DNA from 2 places in the Bacillus sp. YC2 genome. Region 1 is predicted to be linked to the other one. Evidence: riboswitches for the same ligand, from Rfam matches in the RefSeq annotation. Region 1 holds a riboswitch; the other holds the start of a gene.

What was found. A riboswitch is a leader RNA that binds a small molecule or an ion and turns the genes downstream of it on or off. The one in region 1 is predicted to bind glycine.
Positions count from the first base shown of each region.
Region 2: it holds a riboswitch for glycine, as region 1 does, so the genes downstream of both, gcvT (glycine cleavage system aminomethyltransferase GcvT) here and KY305_RS04340 (amino acid permease) in region 1, are expected to answer to the same signal.

Region 1 covers NZ_JAHXDO010000001.1:868,225-876,388, forward strand. Annotated here, with positions in the region: gene KY305_RS04325 (VOC family protein) at 1-83, opposite strand, end outside; gene ahpC (alkyl hydroperoxide reductase subunit C) at 372-935, shown strand; gene ahpF (alkyl hydroperoxide reductase subunit F) at 949-2,478, shown strand; gene KY305_RS04340 (amino acid permease) at 2,759-4,105, opposite strand; glycine riboswitch at 4,257-4,336, opposite strand; gene KY305_RS04345 (hypothetical protein) at 4,990-5,220, opposite strand; gene KY305_RS04350 (hypothetical protein) at 5,963-6,466, opposite strand; gene KY305_RS04355 (ATP-binding cassette domain-containing protein) at 6,445-7,059, opposite strand; gene KY305_RS04360 (hypothetical protein) at 7,082-7,570, opposite strand.
Region 2 covers NZ_JAHXDO010000004.1:240,709-248,872, reverse strand. Annotated here, with positions in the region: gene gcvPB (aminomethyl-transferring glycine dehydrogenase subunit GcvPB) at 1-34, opposite strand, end outside; gene gcvPA (aminomethyl-transferring glycine dehydrogenase subunit GcvPA) at 27-1,373, opposite strand; gene gcvT (glycine cleavage system aminomethyltransferase GcvT) at 1,388-2,488, opposite strand; glycine riboswitch at 2,668-2,769, opposite strand; gene KY305_RS09600 (DEAD/DEAH box helicase) at 2,913-4,583, shown strand; gene KY305_RS09595 (YqhG family protein) at 4,607-5,401, shown strand; gene sinI (anti-repressor SinI) at 5,586-5,759, shown strand; gene sinR (transcriptional regulator SinR) at 5,793-6,128, shown strand; gene tasA (biofilm matrix protein TasA) at 6,177-6,962, opposite strand; gene sipW (signal peptidase I SipW) at 7,026-7,610, opposite strand; gene tapA (amyloid fiber anchoring/assembly protein TapA) at 7,582-8,164, opposite strand, start outside.

The DNA.
Region 1 (8,164 bases):
AAGCTAAGACCAAGCTTCTGTACATAGAAGCGTTTCGTCTCCTCCAAAGCATCACTGTATAGCATTACCTTGTTTATCAGCATCGTGATCACCCCTTTGGTTTATCTTACCATCGGCCGGGAGGATTCCCACTATTTTGCTTCGCCAATTGAGAAACACCCCTCCTCCATTTCAAAACGGGGACAGACCGCTCATACCAAGCGTTTTCATACCTTAAAAGCAAAAAAAGCATAAAATAATATGCCATATGCCTTGACAAAAAATAAATGTTATTTAATAATTCATATATAATTAGAATTATTATTGAAAGATAAAGTGTATTCTTTGTCTTTTTTAATATTTCAAATCACATTTCAGGAGGAAGATATATTATGTCTTTAATTGGAAAAGAAGTACAACCATTCGCAGCAAAAGCTTACAAAAACGGTGAATTCATCGATGTAACAAATGAAAGCCTGAAAGGCCAATGGAGCGTATTCTGCTTCTACCCTGCGGATTTCTCATTCGTATGCCCGACTGAGCTTGAAGATCTTCAAAATCAATACGCTGCTCTTAAAGAACTTGGAGTTGAAGTGTACTCTGTATCTACAGATACTCACTTCGTACACAAAGGCTGGCATGACAGCTCTGAAAAAATCGGCAAAATCACTTACGCGATGATCGGTGATCCTTCTCAAACGATCTCCCGCAACTTTGATGTTCTTAACGAAGAAGAAGGTCTTGCTGATCGCGGAACATTCATCATCGATCCGGACGGTGTGATCCAAACTGTTGAAATCAACGCCGGCGGTATCGGCCGTGACGCAAGCAACCTTGTAAACAAAGTAAAAGCGGCTCAATATGTCCGTCAAAACCCAGGTGAAGTCTGCCCGGCTAAATGGGAAGAAGGTTCTGAAACACTAACACCAAGCCTTGACCTAGTAGGTAAAATCTAAGGAGTGCATTCCATTGGTACTTGAAGCAAATATCAAAGCACAATTAAATCAATACATGCAGCTAATTGAGAATGACATTGTTCTCAAAGTAAGCGCAGGTGATGATGACACCTCGAAGGACATGCTGGCTCTCGTTGATGAGCTGGCTTCCATGTCATCGAAAATCACAGTTGAAAAAGCACAGTTAAACAGAACGCCAAGCTTCAGCGTCAATCGTGCCGGAGAGGAGACCGGCGTCACATTTGCCGGTGTTCCGCTGGGACACGAATTCACATCTTTAGTGCTGGCGCTATTGCAAGTGAGCGGCAGAGCGCCTAAGGTTGATCAAAAGGTCATTGACCAGATTAAGAAGATCAGCGGAGAATACCGCTTTGAATCTTATATCAGCCTGACGTGCCACAACTGCCCTGACGTCGTCCAAGCCTTAAACATGATGAGCGTGCTCAACCCGAACATCACACACACGATGATTGACGGAGCGGCTTTTAAAGAAGAAGTCGAAAGCAAAAACATCATGGCCGTGCCGACTGTTTTCTTAAACGGCGAATCCTTCGGAAGCGGACGTATGACCCTCGAAGAGATTCTCGCGAAAATGGGCAGCGGCGCAGATGCATCTGAGTTTGCTGACAAAGAGCCGTACGACGTGCTTGTTGTCGGCGGCGGACCTGCCGGCGCCAGTGCGGCCATTTACACGGCGCGTAAAGGCATCCGCACAGGTGTTGTCGCTGAACGCTTCGGCGGACAGGTTCTCGACACGATGAGCATCGAAAACTTCATCAGCGTAAAAGCGACAGAAGGACCGAAGCTCGCTGCAAGCCTCGAGGAGCACGTGAAGGATTATGATATTGATGTCATGAACCTGCAGCGCGCAAAACGCCTTGAGAAAAAAGACCTTTTCGAACTCGAACTCGAGAACGGCGCTGTTCTGAAAAGTAAAACAGTCATCCTTTCAACAGGTGCACGCTGGCGCAATGTAAACGTACCTGGTGAACAAGAGTTCAAAAACAAAGGTGTCGCATACTGCCCGCACTGTGACGGACCATTGTTTGAAGGCAAAGACGTAGCGGTTATCGGCGGCGGAAACTCTGGAATCGAAGCAGCAATTGACCTTGCAGGTATTGTCAATCACGTTACTGTGCTAGAGTTCGCGCCGGAGCTGAAAGCAGACGAAGTCCTGCAAAAACGTCTTTACAGCCTGCCTAACGTCACTGTCGTGAAAAACGCACAAACGAAAGAAATCACAGGCGACCAAAACGTAAACGGCATCACGTACATTGATCGTGAAACAGGCGAAGAAAAACACGTTGAACTCCAAGGTGTCTTCGTCCAAATCGGTCTCGTGCCAAACACGGAATGGTTAGACGAAACAGTCGAACGCAACCGCATCGGCGAAATCGTCGTCGACAAACGCGGCGCCACAAGCGTCCCAGGCCTATTTGCCGCAGGAGACTGCACAGACGGCCCGTACAACCAAATCATTATTTCAATGGGATCAGGCGCAAATGCCGCTTTAGGCGCGTTTGATTATTTGATCCGGAACTAATACAAAAGCCGCCATATTAGCTGATTGGCGGCTTTTTTGATATGTCCCGTTGAATTAAGAAGGCAGTATTTCTTCTAAACACTCCTCGCTGATTTTATAAGATTTTGGTCTTCTGCTCACCAGCTCAACAAATCCTTGCTGCTCTAAATAATCCATTACTTTGTTAACTTTATGTCTTGAAAAAAGAAGCGGTTAACAAAAAGAAAAACGGCATACTGCATGCAGTACACCGTCTTTTTAATGATTAGGGATTTATGGAATCACCATTTAATATGACTCATCAGGCCCTTCTTTTCTTGCTCCCCCAATATAGAATAAATAATAAAATAAACCACAGCGGCGTCAGAAGCAAAGCCGGGCGGGTTGCATCCGCAAACAGCATAATAATAAGAATGGCGGCAAACAGAGCCAGAACAGCGTAATTGATAAATGGCGTGAGTGGCGCTTTAAATGTTGATCTTGCGTGTAATTGCGGACGGGTTTTCTTGTATCTGATATGACAAACAAGAATCACACCCCACACCCATATAAAACAAATCGCGCTAATGGTTGTCACGATGCCAAAGGCTTGTTCCGGTATCAGCTTGCTTAAAAGAGCTCCCCCTGACAGGACAATGGTCGATACCCATAACGCGTGACTCGGCACATGGTTTTTATTCAGCTTCGCGAAACTTGCCGGTGCCTGTTTCGTTTTGCTTAAGTTATACAAAATCCGGCTTGTTGAAAACATCCCGCTGTTACAAGCAGACGCGGCTGACGTTAAGACGACAAAATTAATGATTCCCGCGGCAAGCGGAATACCGACTAAGCTGAAGGTTTTCACAAAAGGACTTTCTGCCGCATTCAGTTCCATCCACGGGTTAATACATAATAGGACGATAAGCGCGCCGACGTAGAAAAATAAAATCCGCAAAGGAATTTTATTAATAGCCGATGGAATATTTTTTTTCGGATTCGATGTTTCCGCTGCCGATACACCTACTAATTCCACACCGACATATGCAAAGATCACCATTTGGAAAGAAAGCAAAAAGCCTGAAAATCCATTTGGAAACAAGCCGCCGTGCTCCCATAGGTTTGCCGCCGAAACCGTTCCTGTATGCGTCTTAAATCCGATCACCAGCAAAATAACCCCGATGACAATTAACGCCAGAATCGTGATCACCTTTATTAAAGCAAACCAAAATTCCAATTCTCCAAAAAGCTTGACCGTTAATAGATTGAGCCCTAATAAAATGAGTAAACAGATAAGTGCAGGGATCCACTGCGGAATATCAAACCAATATTTCACATATACCCCGACGGCAATCACATCCGCCATAGCCGTCATAATCCAGCAAAACCAATACGTCCAGCCGGTGACAAACGAGGCCCGCGGCCCCAAATACTCCTCCGCAATATCTGTTAACGATTGATACCCCGCTTTAGATAACAGCAGTTCTCCCAGCGCCCGCATCACGAAAAAAAGCGCCATACCTACAATGAAATACGCAAAGATGATAGAAGGACCCGCCAATTGAATCGCCTTACCGGAGCCTAAAAATAACCCGGTGCCAATCGTCCCGCCAATGGCGATAAGCTGCACATGCCGATTGGATAAGTCCCTCTTTAATTCTCGCTGTTCCAAGTCTAACTCCTCCTTACCTCTTTATTGTGAAACGACGAGCAATGAAAATAGCCCATAAAAAAAGAGATTGGATGTCCTCCAATCTCGTGGTCATAAGAATAACAAATTATATTTGTGCCGCTGACAATCATCAGCACGACAAATACATATTCGGTACTCTTCTGTCCTTTTGCCTGAGATTGTGAACCCTTCGGCGCCGCGGAATTCCGCGGTCTCTCCAGAAGCTGCTCCTGCTGTAGTGCGACCCACAGCAATCATAGCTTGCTACGTATTGAGTTTTCGATAGATTATTACTATCGGATAACTTTTTATTTTAATAGGGATTGGGTGATTTGTCAATGGTAAGACTGTTATTGTTCAAGTCATTCTTAGTCCTTCCGTCAACTATAGCAAAAATATATAAGGATACAGGGATTCACCTCAGGAGATGACATTTATCCAGTGAAGATTCATCAAGTAAAAGAAACATTTATAGCATTTACATATTTGGTGAAACAAAAAAACTCTTTAAAACACAATGGATTGGGTGTGACGATGATGTAAATGATAAAGTTACATTTCTAGTAAATAATATTAATGCCTATTCAAATAGTGAAGAAATGCTAAGGACAAAAAGGATCATTGATTAAAAATTTTTATATAAAGATCTGTCAAACGATGTTCTTTTAAACGATGAAATAATATGTGGAAAAGTAATAGTCAAAATAAAAACGAACTTTAAACAAAGACCATGATTTGTTGTATGCCTTTCAAGATTCCTTAACCATATGAGTTAAAACGCTGGATTGTCAACACAAGATTGTCTAAACAAGTGTTGGCAATCCAGTCGATGAGGAAGTTGCACCGTAACACTCCCTTACTACTTAAACTGATTAAGTTGATACTTATTTTTGGGGCATACGGAATATCACAAAACTCCCATTGCTTTCTTCAATTTTCATAAATATTTCATTAAGAATTTCCAATGCTCTTTCGTCCGATTTGTACTTTCCTAAAGTTTTACTCCATTGATCCAAAGATGCACTGCCGATAATACCTTCTATACTTTTCCCCTTTACAGTAACTTCTTTTACATTCACTAAACTTTGTTTATTTTGTGTAAAAAGCCATAACATCAAAAACTCCCCCTTAATAAATATTATAATTGCTCTGTTAGGACAATTTTTCATTCGATTATCGCGTCCAATTATGTACCCTTTAAGCAATAAACTGCTTTAAAATGCAATTTTTTTTAAAATTGGATGTTTCTAATAAGTGAAATGGTCACAACTAGTGTTAATATGGAACCTACAGATACTAAAGTTATTATTTTTCGTCCATTCTCTTTTGATGTTTTATTTAGCTCCAAGAATACCAAAACCCATATAATTATAGCTGCTATAGAAGTAATATTTATAAAAGAAACAGACATATTTAACACTCCCCTTATATACTTTAGCACAAAATCCATCTCTAAGGGTTTAAAGTTTCTCCACAAAAAAGTGAAAAGAATAATTATTTAATATTTTACTAAAAATATAAATATCCCATTCCGGTTCACTAAGGACTAAAACTAGGTTACACATAATGGTTGGCACAGTTTAGAGCTGTCTAACTCAGCTCAACGCCTAATTTATATATTTTTATATGTGTATTAACGATTAAATTCACTTTACATTATCGTATGAGCAACAATATTCCATAAATGAATAGTCATTTTATATAAGATTTTGTTGTTACCCAATCCCTCTAGGAGCGGTTTTTTAGACATTATATTTCGTCTACGCTAGGAAAACCGCCCTCCTTGTGATTACCGTTTCCAACCACCATGCACGGTGCATAATACCCCTTTGTTTTAAAGCCCCATTGTTCTTCTCATCATAACAATGAAAATATTGATTTCCCTAATGAAAATAAAGCGTCAATTATAAAAGATGCTGCAAAGAGAATGGATGCTTTCCAGTTTTCTTTTTTATAATGGAAGAAGAGCAGTATTACAATTGATCCCATAAGAGCAGTAAATAAATAAAACCATGAGTTATGTATTTGCCAAATCCCTATGAAAATTATATTAATAATCATGATCAAAATTTTAGGAATAAGAGCATAAAATAAGTGGCTTTTAACATTAGAGGCAAAGATAATTAATAAAAATTTCCCAATAATATATTGCACCAAGAGACTTATCATTGTTATGACTGTGGTAACTACAGATATTATCAGTACTAATTTTCGGTGTGAAAAATTATCCAATAAATTATGCAGATCTTTTAGTTCTTCAGAAAATCCATTCATTTCAATAACAAGAGATATAAAATAAAAATTCAAGAACACATATACAATCAATGAGACAAATGATGTTAATCTTGCATGTTTTTCCACGAAAGGCCCCCCTTTCCTATAGTAATAACATTTGAATTATCGTTTAGATGTTTATTTACCATGCTATGAGAGACATATATTATGGTTGATATTTGTTTTGTTGAAAGATTTACTAGACTTTCAGAAAGCATATTAATACTTTCTGAATCTAAAGATGACATAGTTTCATCAATTAATATTGTTTCCCAATCCTTCACAAAAACCAATGATAAACCAAGTTTAGCTTTCATTCCCGTAGATGCTCTACTATATGAAACATCTAAATTACCATCAAAAAAATTATTAACTTTGGAAAGTTGTTTTGTAGATGGGGTAATGTTAAATGTGTTCCATAGAATCTCTAGATTTTCACCGATAGTGAAAGGATGAATACCAATAGGATCAACATTTAAATATAAAGTAGATCCTTTATTTGCAATAAAACTGCCTGAATAGTTTTTATCAAGGCCAGAAATTATTCTCAGAAGAGTACTCTTCCCCGCACCATTTCGACCTGTTAGTTGAAAAAGACCTGTTGATATTTTAAAATTAACTTTATCTAAAATTAAATTGTCTTTAAATTTTTTTGTGAATTCCACAAATTCCAAACTCATTATGAATCCCCTCTTCTTTATTTTAAAAATATCCTTCAAGTATAGCGGCTATTATTAATACTATTAATGATAGTACATAAAGAGGAATCATTTTTTTCATTACACTCAGAGTAATCTTTATTGACCTAGTAATAATTAATGTAAAGAGCATATACTGGCTAATTCCTTGATAAAGCAACATATTTGGAAATTCTAATAGAGCATGTGGAAATAATTTATTTAAGGCTCCTTGTATCCCTAAAGTCCTAAAACCTACAGTAATTTGAAAGGCCGAACCTGCAAAATCCAATAACTGTAGTATTGGCGAAAATATAGGAGCCAGTAAATACATTGCAAAGTTTCTTAAATTGTGTGATAAAACCAGAAACATAAAATCATGTTCCAAAGAAGGTGGTTCTGGTTTAAATAAATTTTTATTAACTATCGATCCTAAAAAAACTCCTATACTTATAGTTGATAAACAAAAGATAAAATAGTAACATAGAAAAAATTTGACTCTATTATGTATCATTTCTATTCCTCTTTTTATGAAACAATAGTGAAAATCGTGATGCATATCAGCATTAAAATAGGCAGAGTTAACTTTAATAACTTGTACTCATAGCCACTAGTTAACAACTCAGTTTTTCTAAAATATACAACCCCTATAAAAAATATTAAAGGAATTGATAAGAGATTCTTAAGAATTATTGTTATATCAGACGTATTTAATACAACCCCTACTAACCCGCAAACACATACAACAAATAACATAAGAGATATTAAATAAATGGAACTTGATTTAAACCTTTTAAATGAACTAACAATTAAAGAGGATTGCAAAGTTTCCACTCGTGCTTTATCCAGCATAATCTCTTCGCTTTTTGACCCTATGAAAATCTCTAAGATAGTCATAAAGTTAACATAAACGATTATTAACGCCGGGAGCCCCTGTATCTTAGTTAAGAACAGTTGACCAAAGTATGTTATCACTGATACCAAGGCTCCAAGCAAAACCAATAATATCTTATTATTAGTTATATAAGCGGAGAATATATGTAAAATATCCCCGGATGAATATCGTTTATCAGTACTTTTTAAAAATGACAATCCAATTGGTATACGG
Region 2 (8,164 bases), on a different contig from region 1:
ATTCAAAAATAAGCGCCTGATCTTGATTATTCATGGTGATCCCCCAATCCCGCAATAAGCGAATCAATTTCTTCTTTTGTTCTCAGCTCCGTGACGGCTATAAGCATATGCTGCTCCAGCTCAGGATAAGCAAGGCCTAAATCATACCCGCCGATAATGCCTTCTTTTAATAAGCGGCTGTTTGCTTCTTTTACAGGCTCATTCAGCTTAACAGCAAATTCATTAAACATCGGGCCTTTAAACGCGACTCGCAACCCGGCTTTTTCCGCCTGGCGCTTAGCGTAATCTGCTTTCAGGATATTCTGACGGGCCATGTCTTTTACCCCGTTTTTCCCGAGCGCCGTCATCGCAACTGAAGCCGCCAAAGCATTCAGCGCCTGGTTTGAACAAATATTGGAGGTAGCTTTGTCTCTCCTGATATGCTGCTCGCGCGCCTGGAGGGTGAGGACAAAACCTCTTCGTCCGTTTTCATCCTCTGTTTGACCGACAAGCCGCCCCGGCACTTTCCTCATCAGTTTTTTCGTTACCGCAAAGTAGCCGCAGTGCGGGCCGCCAAACGCCGCCGGTATACCGAAAGGCTGTGCATCTCCGACGACGATATCCGCTCCGGATGCCCCCGGCGGCGTTAAGATGCCGAGCGCGAGCGGGTTTGAAGAAACAATCATCTGGCTTTTTCCTTTATGCGCGATTGGCTCAATCTCTTTTAACGGCTCAATTTGCCCAAAGAAGTTCGGATATTGGACGATAACGGCCGCTGTCTCTTCACAAACAGCATCCTCCAGCGCTTCAAGATCCGTCACGCCATTTTTCGCAGGCACCTCTATAACCTCAATATATTGGCCTTTTGCGTATGTTTTCAGCACATCTCTTGATTCCGGATGAACGGCTGAGGAAATAACGATTTTTTTCTTTTTCGTATGCCCTGAAGCAAGCATCGCCGCTTCAGCTAACGCCGTTCCTCCGTCATACATAGAGGAGTTTGCGATATCCATCCCCGTTAATTCACAGATCATCGTCTGAAACTCAAAAATCGCCTGAAGCTCGCCTTGGGATATTTCGGGCTGATAGGGCGTGTATGCAGTGTAAAACTCTGATCTGGAAATGACATGATCCACGATGACTGGCTGATAGTGGTCGTACACTCCTGCGCCCAGAAATGATGCATATGTAACGGCGTCCTTGTTTTTAGCTGCGAGCTTCGTCAGTTCTCTCGTTAACTCGGTTTCTGATTTTGCTTTTTTAATGTCATAGTCCTTTGGAAACCTCACATTTTCCGGGATATCGGAAAACAGATCATCAATTGTTTCTGCGCCGATGGCTTTCAGCATTTCTTTTTTATCCTGTTCTGTCGCGGGCAAATATCGATGCTTCATATGACTCTCCTTTTTCAGCTATGTTTTGGACGTTTATAAAACGGTGTGCGGACAATCTTCGCTTTTACTGTTTTGCTGCGGATTTCCACCTCTACTTCAGTACCGATTTCACTGAATTCCGTCTTCAATAAGGCGAGGCCGATATTTTTCTTTAATGTTGGAGATTGTGTGCCTGTTGTAACCTCACCGATCTGTATACCGTCTTTTTTCACGGCATAACCATGCCTCGGTATTCCTTTTTCAATCATTTCGAGCCCTGCAAGCTTACGGGGAGCTCCTTTTTCTTTCTGTTCACTCAATACTGACTTCCCGAAAAAATCGGAATCTTTCTTATGTTTTACGGCAAAACCGATTCCCGCTTCAATCGGCGTAATGTCTTTAGTGAGCTCCTGCCCGTATAACGCCAGTTTCGCTTCAAATCTCAGCGTATCGCGGGCGCCCAGTCCGCACGGCATGAGGCCGTTTTCCTCTCCGGCTTTAACAATCTGCTTCCAAAGGCTTACCGCATCTTCATTGCGGCAATAAAGCTCAAAGCCGTCTTCCCCGGTATATCCTGTTCTGGAGAGCAGAACTTGATGTCCGGCGACAGCTGCCCCATCAATAAACGTAAACGGCTTTAATGAAGACAGATCAATTTCCGTCAGTTTTGTGAGAACCGTCTCAGCTTCCGGCCCTTGAACAGCCAGCAATGAGAGCTCGCCGGACTGATCTGTTATCGTGACATCCCCTTCGGCATGCTCCTTCAGCCAAGCGATATCTTTGTCGATATTAGACGCATTAATGACGAGTAAATAGCAGGTGCCGCTTTTCTGATAGATCAGCAAGTCATCAACCGTCCCGCCGTCCGGATAACACATTGCGGTATACAGCGCGCTCCCGGGCTTTAAGTCCGCAACGTCATTTGTCATCATCTTTTGCAGAAAAGGCAGACTGTCTATTCCGGATACTTCGACTTCTCCCATATGAGACACATCAAACAGGCCCGCTTTTGTCCGGACGGCTTCATGCTCCTCCTTAATAGAAGAAAATTGGACCGGCAGCTCCCAGCCTCCAAAATCAATCGTTTTTCCGCCGTATTCTTTATACACTTCATAAAGCGGTGTTCGTTTCAGCATCATCTTCCCCCTTCAGCTCATTGGCGCATTGTATAAAACCATATAAAAAAGGACAGAGAAACGCCTCATTTACATGAAGGTTTCTCTGTCCCGGCACCTGAAAGTTTACTTTATGAAACATCATAAAGACGTCCCCTTTGGTGGTCTGCTTCTATCTTTGCAAACACTCTCCAGAGTTGCGTCGAGCAAGAGTTCTTTTGCCTGAGAGATTCACTCCGCAGTTTGCTCCTTCGGCGCCCGGATGCGCTATTTTTCGTCCGGGTCTCTCCCCTTGCTGTCATTCGCTCATATTTACCAATTGTTATGGACATACTAAAGCAATATCTTTGGTGAAATCATTACTTATATCCTACCACCCTCACTTACGTCCGGCAACAAAAATTATGATAAATCAGTTTTTTAAAAGAAAGGCGGTTTTATACACATGGCGACAGAGATCATATTCGATTCGAATTGGCCGGGGGAGTTTTTGGAACGCCTGAAAACAGACGGCCCCTGGTCAAATTGGGAGCTGTACAAGCTGTCTGCTGAAGTACAGGAAACCCTTGCCATTCCTGAATTTGAGGGTTTAAGGGCTCCTTTGTACCTGCCTGATTTCACCCCGCTTCCCCATCAGCTTGAGGTAGCGCAGAAGGTTGTAGAAAAAATGAACGGCAAAGCGATATTGGCAGATGAAGTAGGATTGGGCAAAACCGTAGAGGCCGGCCTGATTTTAAAAGAGTACATGATTCGCGGACTGGCCAAAAAAATCCTCATTCTTGTGCCCGCATCGCTTGTATCGCAGTGGGTGAAAGAGCTGCAGGAGAAATTTTTAATCCCGGCCGTTGAGCAGAAGAAAAGCTATGTTTGGGAGCAGTGCGATATCGTTGTCTCTTCAATTGATACGGCAAAGCGTTCGCCTCACAAGGACATCGTACTGTCTATTCCGTATGATCTTGTCATCATCGACGAGGCGCATAAGCTCAAAAACAGCAAAACGAAGAATTATGAATTTGCGAGAAGCCTTGTTAAAAAGTATTGCCTGCTGCTGACGGCAACGCCGATTCAAAACCGGATTGAGGAGATCTTTAATTTAGTGTCGTTATTGAAGCCCGGCCATTTAGGCAATGAAAGCGGATTTCAAGAAACGTTTAATAAAAAAGACGGAATTGATGACCACGAGCATTTAAAAGAACTGGTCAATAAGGTCATGATCCGCAATACACGGAGCGACACGGGGCTTACGTGGACGCAGCGCCATGTTGAAACGGTGCCCATTACGTTTTCGCCGACGGAACAGGCGCTTTACGATGACATTAACGCACTGAAAAACGGCATGGAAAAGCCGACAAGCGCTTTTTCCATTATGACGCTGCAAAGAGAATGCTGTTCGAGCAGAGAAGCGGTCTATATGACACTCAAAAAAATGCTCGACAAAAAAGACAAACAAGCGCCCGCCTTTGACGAACAGACGATCGCGAATTTAATGGAGCGCATCAATCAGGTGACACAAAATTCAAAAGCGATTCAGGTCGTTGATTTAATTCAAAAAATTAATGACAAGGTCATTATTTTTACCGAATACCGGGCAACCCAGATTTATCTGCAGTGGTTTCTTCAGCAAAACGGAATTAGCTCGGTCCCTTTCAGGGGCGGATTTAAGCGCGGAAAAAAGGACTGGATGAAGGATCTTTTCCGCGGCAAAGTTCAGGTGCTGATCGCGACAGAAGCCGGAGGAGAAGGGATCAACCTGCAATTTTGCAATCATATCATCAACTATGATCTGCCGTGGAACCCGATGCGTCTTGAGCAAAGAATCGGGAGGATACACAGGCTCGGACAGGAAAGAGATGTCCATATTTACAACATGGCGACAAAACATACCGTCGAGGAGCACATCTTAAAGCTTTTATATGAAAAAATACATTTATTCGAAAATGTAGTCGGTGAATTAGATGATATTTTAACAAAAATCAAAGTGAACAATTTCGAAGAGCATTTGAATGATATTTTATGCCATTCGCTGACCGAGGAAGAAATGAGAATCAAAATGGACAATCTCACTTCTTTCTTATCGTACAGCAAGGAAGGGCCGGCCAGAAAAAAAGGCTCTTAATATAGAAAAGGAGGATGCGTGACATGAGACAGCAAGAGGTTCATCAATTTTTACTGCGTTTTTTTGAAGCGAATCACTGCCCGATTACTGAACAGGGGCCGGGTTTTATGACGGTTCAGCTTACGGTCGAAATGGACAAACAAATTATGAACCGCCCTTTTTATTGGCATTGGCGTGAAAAAACAGGCGGCGAGCCGAACCCGATGAAGATCACGTTTATCACCGATAAAGAAACGGCCCCCAGCGACCTGGACGGCGAATTTATTTACTTTGGAGCTCCGCGGCTCTTTCAAATCTTTCAAGCAGTTAAACAAAATGGGAGATTTACAAGAATATATGAGAAAATTGTATCAGCCGGAGCCAGAGTGCCGCTTCAGCCCTGGCTTGGGATAAACGTAGTGATTTCATACCAATCCGACATGAAAAAAGACAAACTATTGTCACTGGGCCTTCACCTTGTTTCTGGACAAATCATTGAAGACTTTCAGCGAAAGCTTACACCGCTTCCGCTGACTTCACAAATATCAGACTATTGCTTTACCATATCGCCTATGATTAAGCCCGAAAGCGGTATAAAGCGAATGGAACATTATTTGACGAACTTTGCCGCAGAAGAACCGTCAGATTGGGCCGACGATGCCGTTACAAGATGGCAGAAGGATCTTACGCTGCTAGATCAATTTTATGAGCATACTGAGGAAAAACCTGAAGAATATTATTTGGAAAAAAAAGCGCTGAAAGCCTTATATCAGCCAAAAATTAACATCCAGATTGAAAATGGCGGTTTATTTTTCCTGCAAAGTAATTTTTCTGGATAAGCCTTATCCATTCGACAGCTTTCTCGTTTTTTTTAGAAATTGTATATTATAATAAAAGTATATAGAAAAAATTTCTAGCGTTCCACATGCGATTATTAACTTCCAGACATGAAGAAGGGTACACAATAGGTCATGGCCGGATTGGCTGAAATACATAAACAAGTATTTTAGGAGGAGAAAATGCATGAAAAATGCAAAAACAGAATTTTCACAATTAGATAAGGAATGGGTTGAATTAATGCTGGAAGCCCAAAAAACAAATATCAGCTTAGAAGAGATACGCAAATACTTGCATTCGCATAAAAAGTCTTCTCAACATATCCAGGCCGCCAGAAGTCATACCGTAAATCCTTTCTGAATGTGCTATAATATCACAAGGAAGGTGATGACATTGATTGGCCAGCGTATTAAACAATACCGAAAAGAAAAAGGCTACTCACTATCAGAACTAGCTGAAAAAGCTGGGGTAGCGAAGTCTTATTTAAGCTCAATAGAACGAAATTTACAGACGAACCCCTCCATTCAATTTCTCGAAAAAGTCTCCGCTGTTCTGGACGTCTCGGTTCATACTTTACTTGATGAAAAACATGAAACCGAATACGATGGTCAATTAGATAGTGAATGGGAGAAATTAGTTCGCGATGCGATGACATCCGGGGTATCAAAAAAACAATTTCGTGAATTTTTAGATTATCAAAAATGGAGAAAAGCGCAAAAAGAGGAGTAGTGCCGCCATATGTGCACAACTCCTCTTTTATCTCCCCGCCAGTTTGAATTAGTTTTTATCCTCACTGTGGGCCTTTTCATTCTCTTTGACGTAACCGTCTTTATCTGTATGATCTTTTGTAATAGTCAAGCCGTTCCATTGTGTCGCTTCAAATGAGAATTGAAGAGAAATGGCATTGCCTTGGAATTTATTCTGGACATTTTGCCCATCTGCGTCTTTAGCGGTATCATTTTTAAACCGGATTTCCATCCGCACTTGGTCATAATCAACAGGCGTTTTCGGCACACCGTCATACTCAGGCGCAGTCTTACCGTTAATGGTCGCTACATTCACTTTTCCGCTCGCGCTTAGGAATTTTGAATCAATATGCTTACTGATGGCTTCAGCAGCTGTTTTATCCTGTTTCGTTGACATCAAATACAAGTCTTTCAGGTTGGCAGCCTTTAGAATAATATTCTTAGGATAGCCGTTGCCCCCTTCTTTTCCGACCGTCAGCACGGTAATTTCAAACTGGCTGAGGAAGTCCTCCGCAGATCCGTTTCCTTTAGCTGCCCCTTTGAAATCTGTAAAATTCAGGGCCATTAATACTTCTTTAATCGCAAGCGATCCATTATTTCTGAATTCGAAATCTTTCGTTAATTTATCGCCCGGTTTTAAGTTGGATAAGTTTACATTGGCTGATTGTTCTTTTGCCGATAAATCAAGAGTTCCTGATGCAAACGTGGCATCCGTTGTCTTCACATCATTGAATGCGGCCCATGTGCCGCCTCCGATTAATGCTAATCCAAGTGCTGCCGAAGCAACGCCCAAGCTTAATTTCTTTTTCATACCCATTTTAGTATACTCCCCTTATTAATTTTTTTGTTATCAAATCCTGTCGCCAGGTTGCAACTAAAGTCAAGTAGATATAGTGCTGTTTTTCGCATTCTCTTCAAGCGCTTTTGTTTTTCGGTCAATATCGCGGATAGCGCTGCCGATTACGGTAATCGAATAAATTAACAGCATGATGCCCGGAACGATTAACAGAATAGCCGTTCCGATCGGCTGGCTTGCTAAATGTATGACATATCCTGCATACGGAAGCTGATATCCCGTATACTGGGCCATAACCTGTTCTGATTGCACAGGAGCGGCATCTGGGGCAGCGTTATGATCGCCTTTTGTTTCAAATAACAAATGCCCGTCTTTCTTTGTTATGCCGATAATCCTATGTGTCACGGCTGATCCGTCATCTTGTGTAAAGGTAATGACATCGCCTTCTTTTAAGGCGTTTACATCAGGAATTTTCTTCACTGCAATTAATGAACCCGTCTTGAACTCCGGGTCCATCGAACCTGACAGCACTGATTTCAGCGTATAGCCGAATATGGACGGCTCTCCGCCGGATGCCCGGGTCGATATGACAGTCAAAGTCAGCACAATAATAAAACTGAAGATGACGACATACAAAATATTACTGATCAGTTTCATCGTTTTTTTCATTTTCTTCCCCGCTTTCTTTCGTCCGTTCAGCCGGCTCTTTCTCTGCTTTTTTTACGGCAGAAGCTGTCGGTTTTTCCTGGCATTTGACAAGCTTCATAGGTGCTGACCATTCAAATTTTTCTTCACTTGCCGGATAACCCTCAGGCTTATAAATTTTAAATGCGTATATGCCCGGCTGTAAGGCCCGTTTCGACTCAATCCTATAGAGCAAATCGCTTTTTTTATCGGTGACAAGTCCTTTATCAATGACATTGCCGTTTTGTAAAGGTTTATGTGCGGAAGCGATTTTGTGAAGCTCCCATTTCCATTCAGATATCGTTTGTTTTTTACCTTTATTTTCCAGTTCAACATAAAGGTGAAGCGGAGCACACACAGTGCCTTTCGTATCGGTTTGGTTTATTACGTGCAAATCACTTTGATCCCAGCGTTCGTCATAGCGGCAATTGTTATCTGTATTGCGAAAGTCCCCACACGTTTGAACGGGTAAACTGAAGCTTCTCACATCGTTAAAGGAGGAGCTTGTGTCACCGGTAAACTGGGTACATATCGTTATG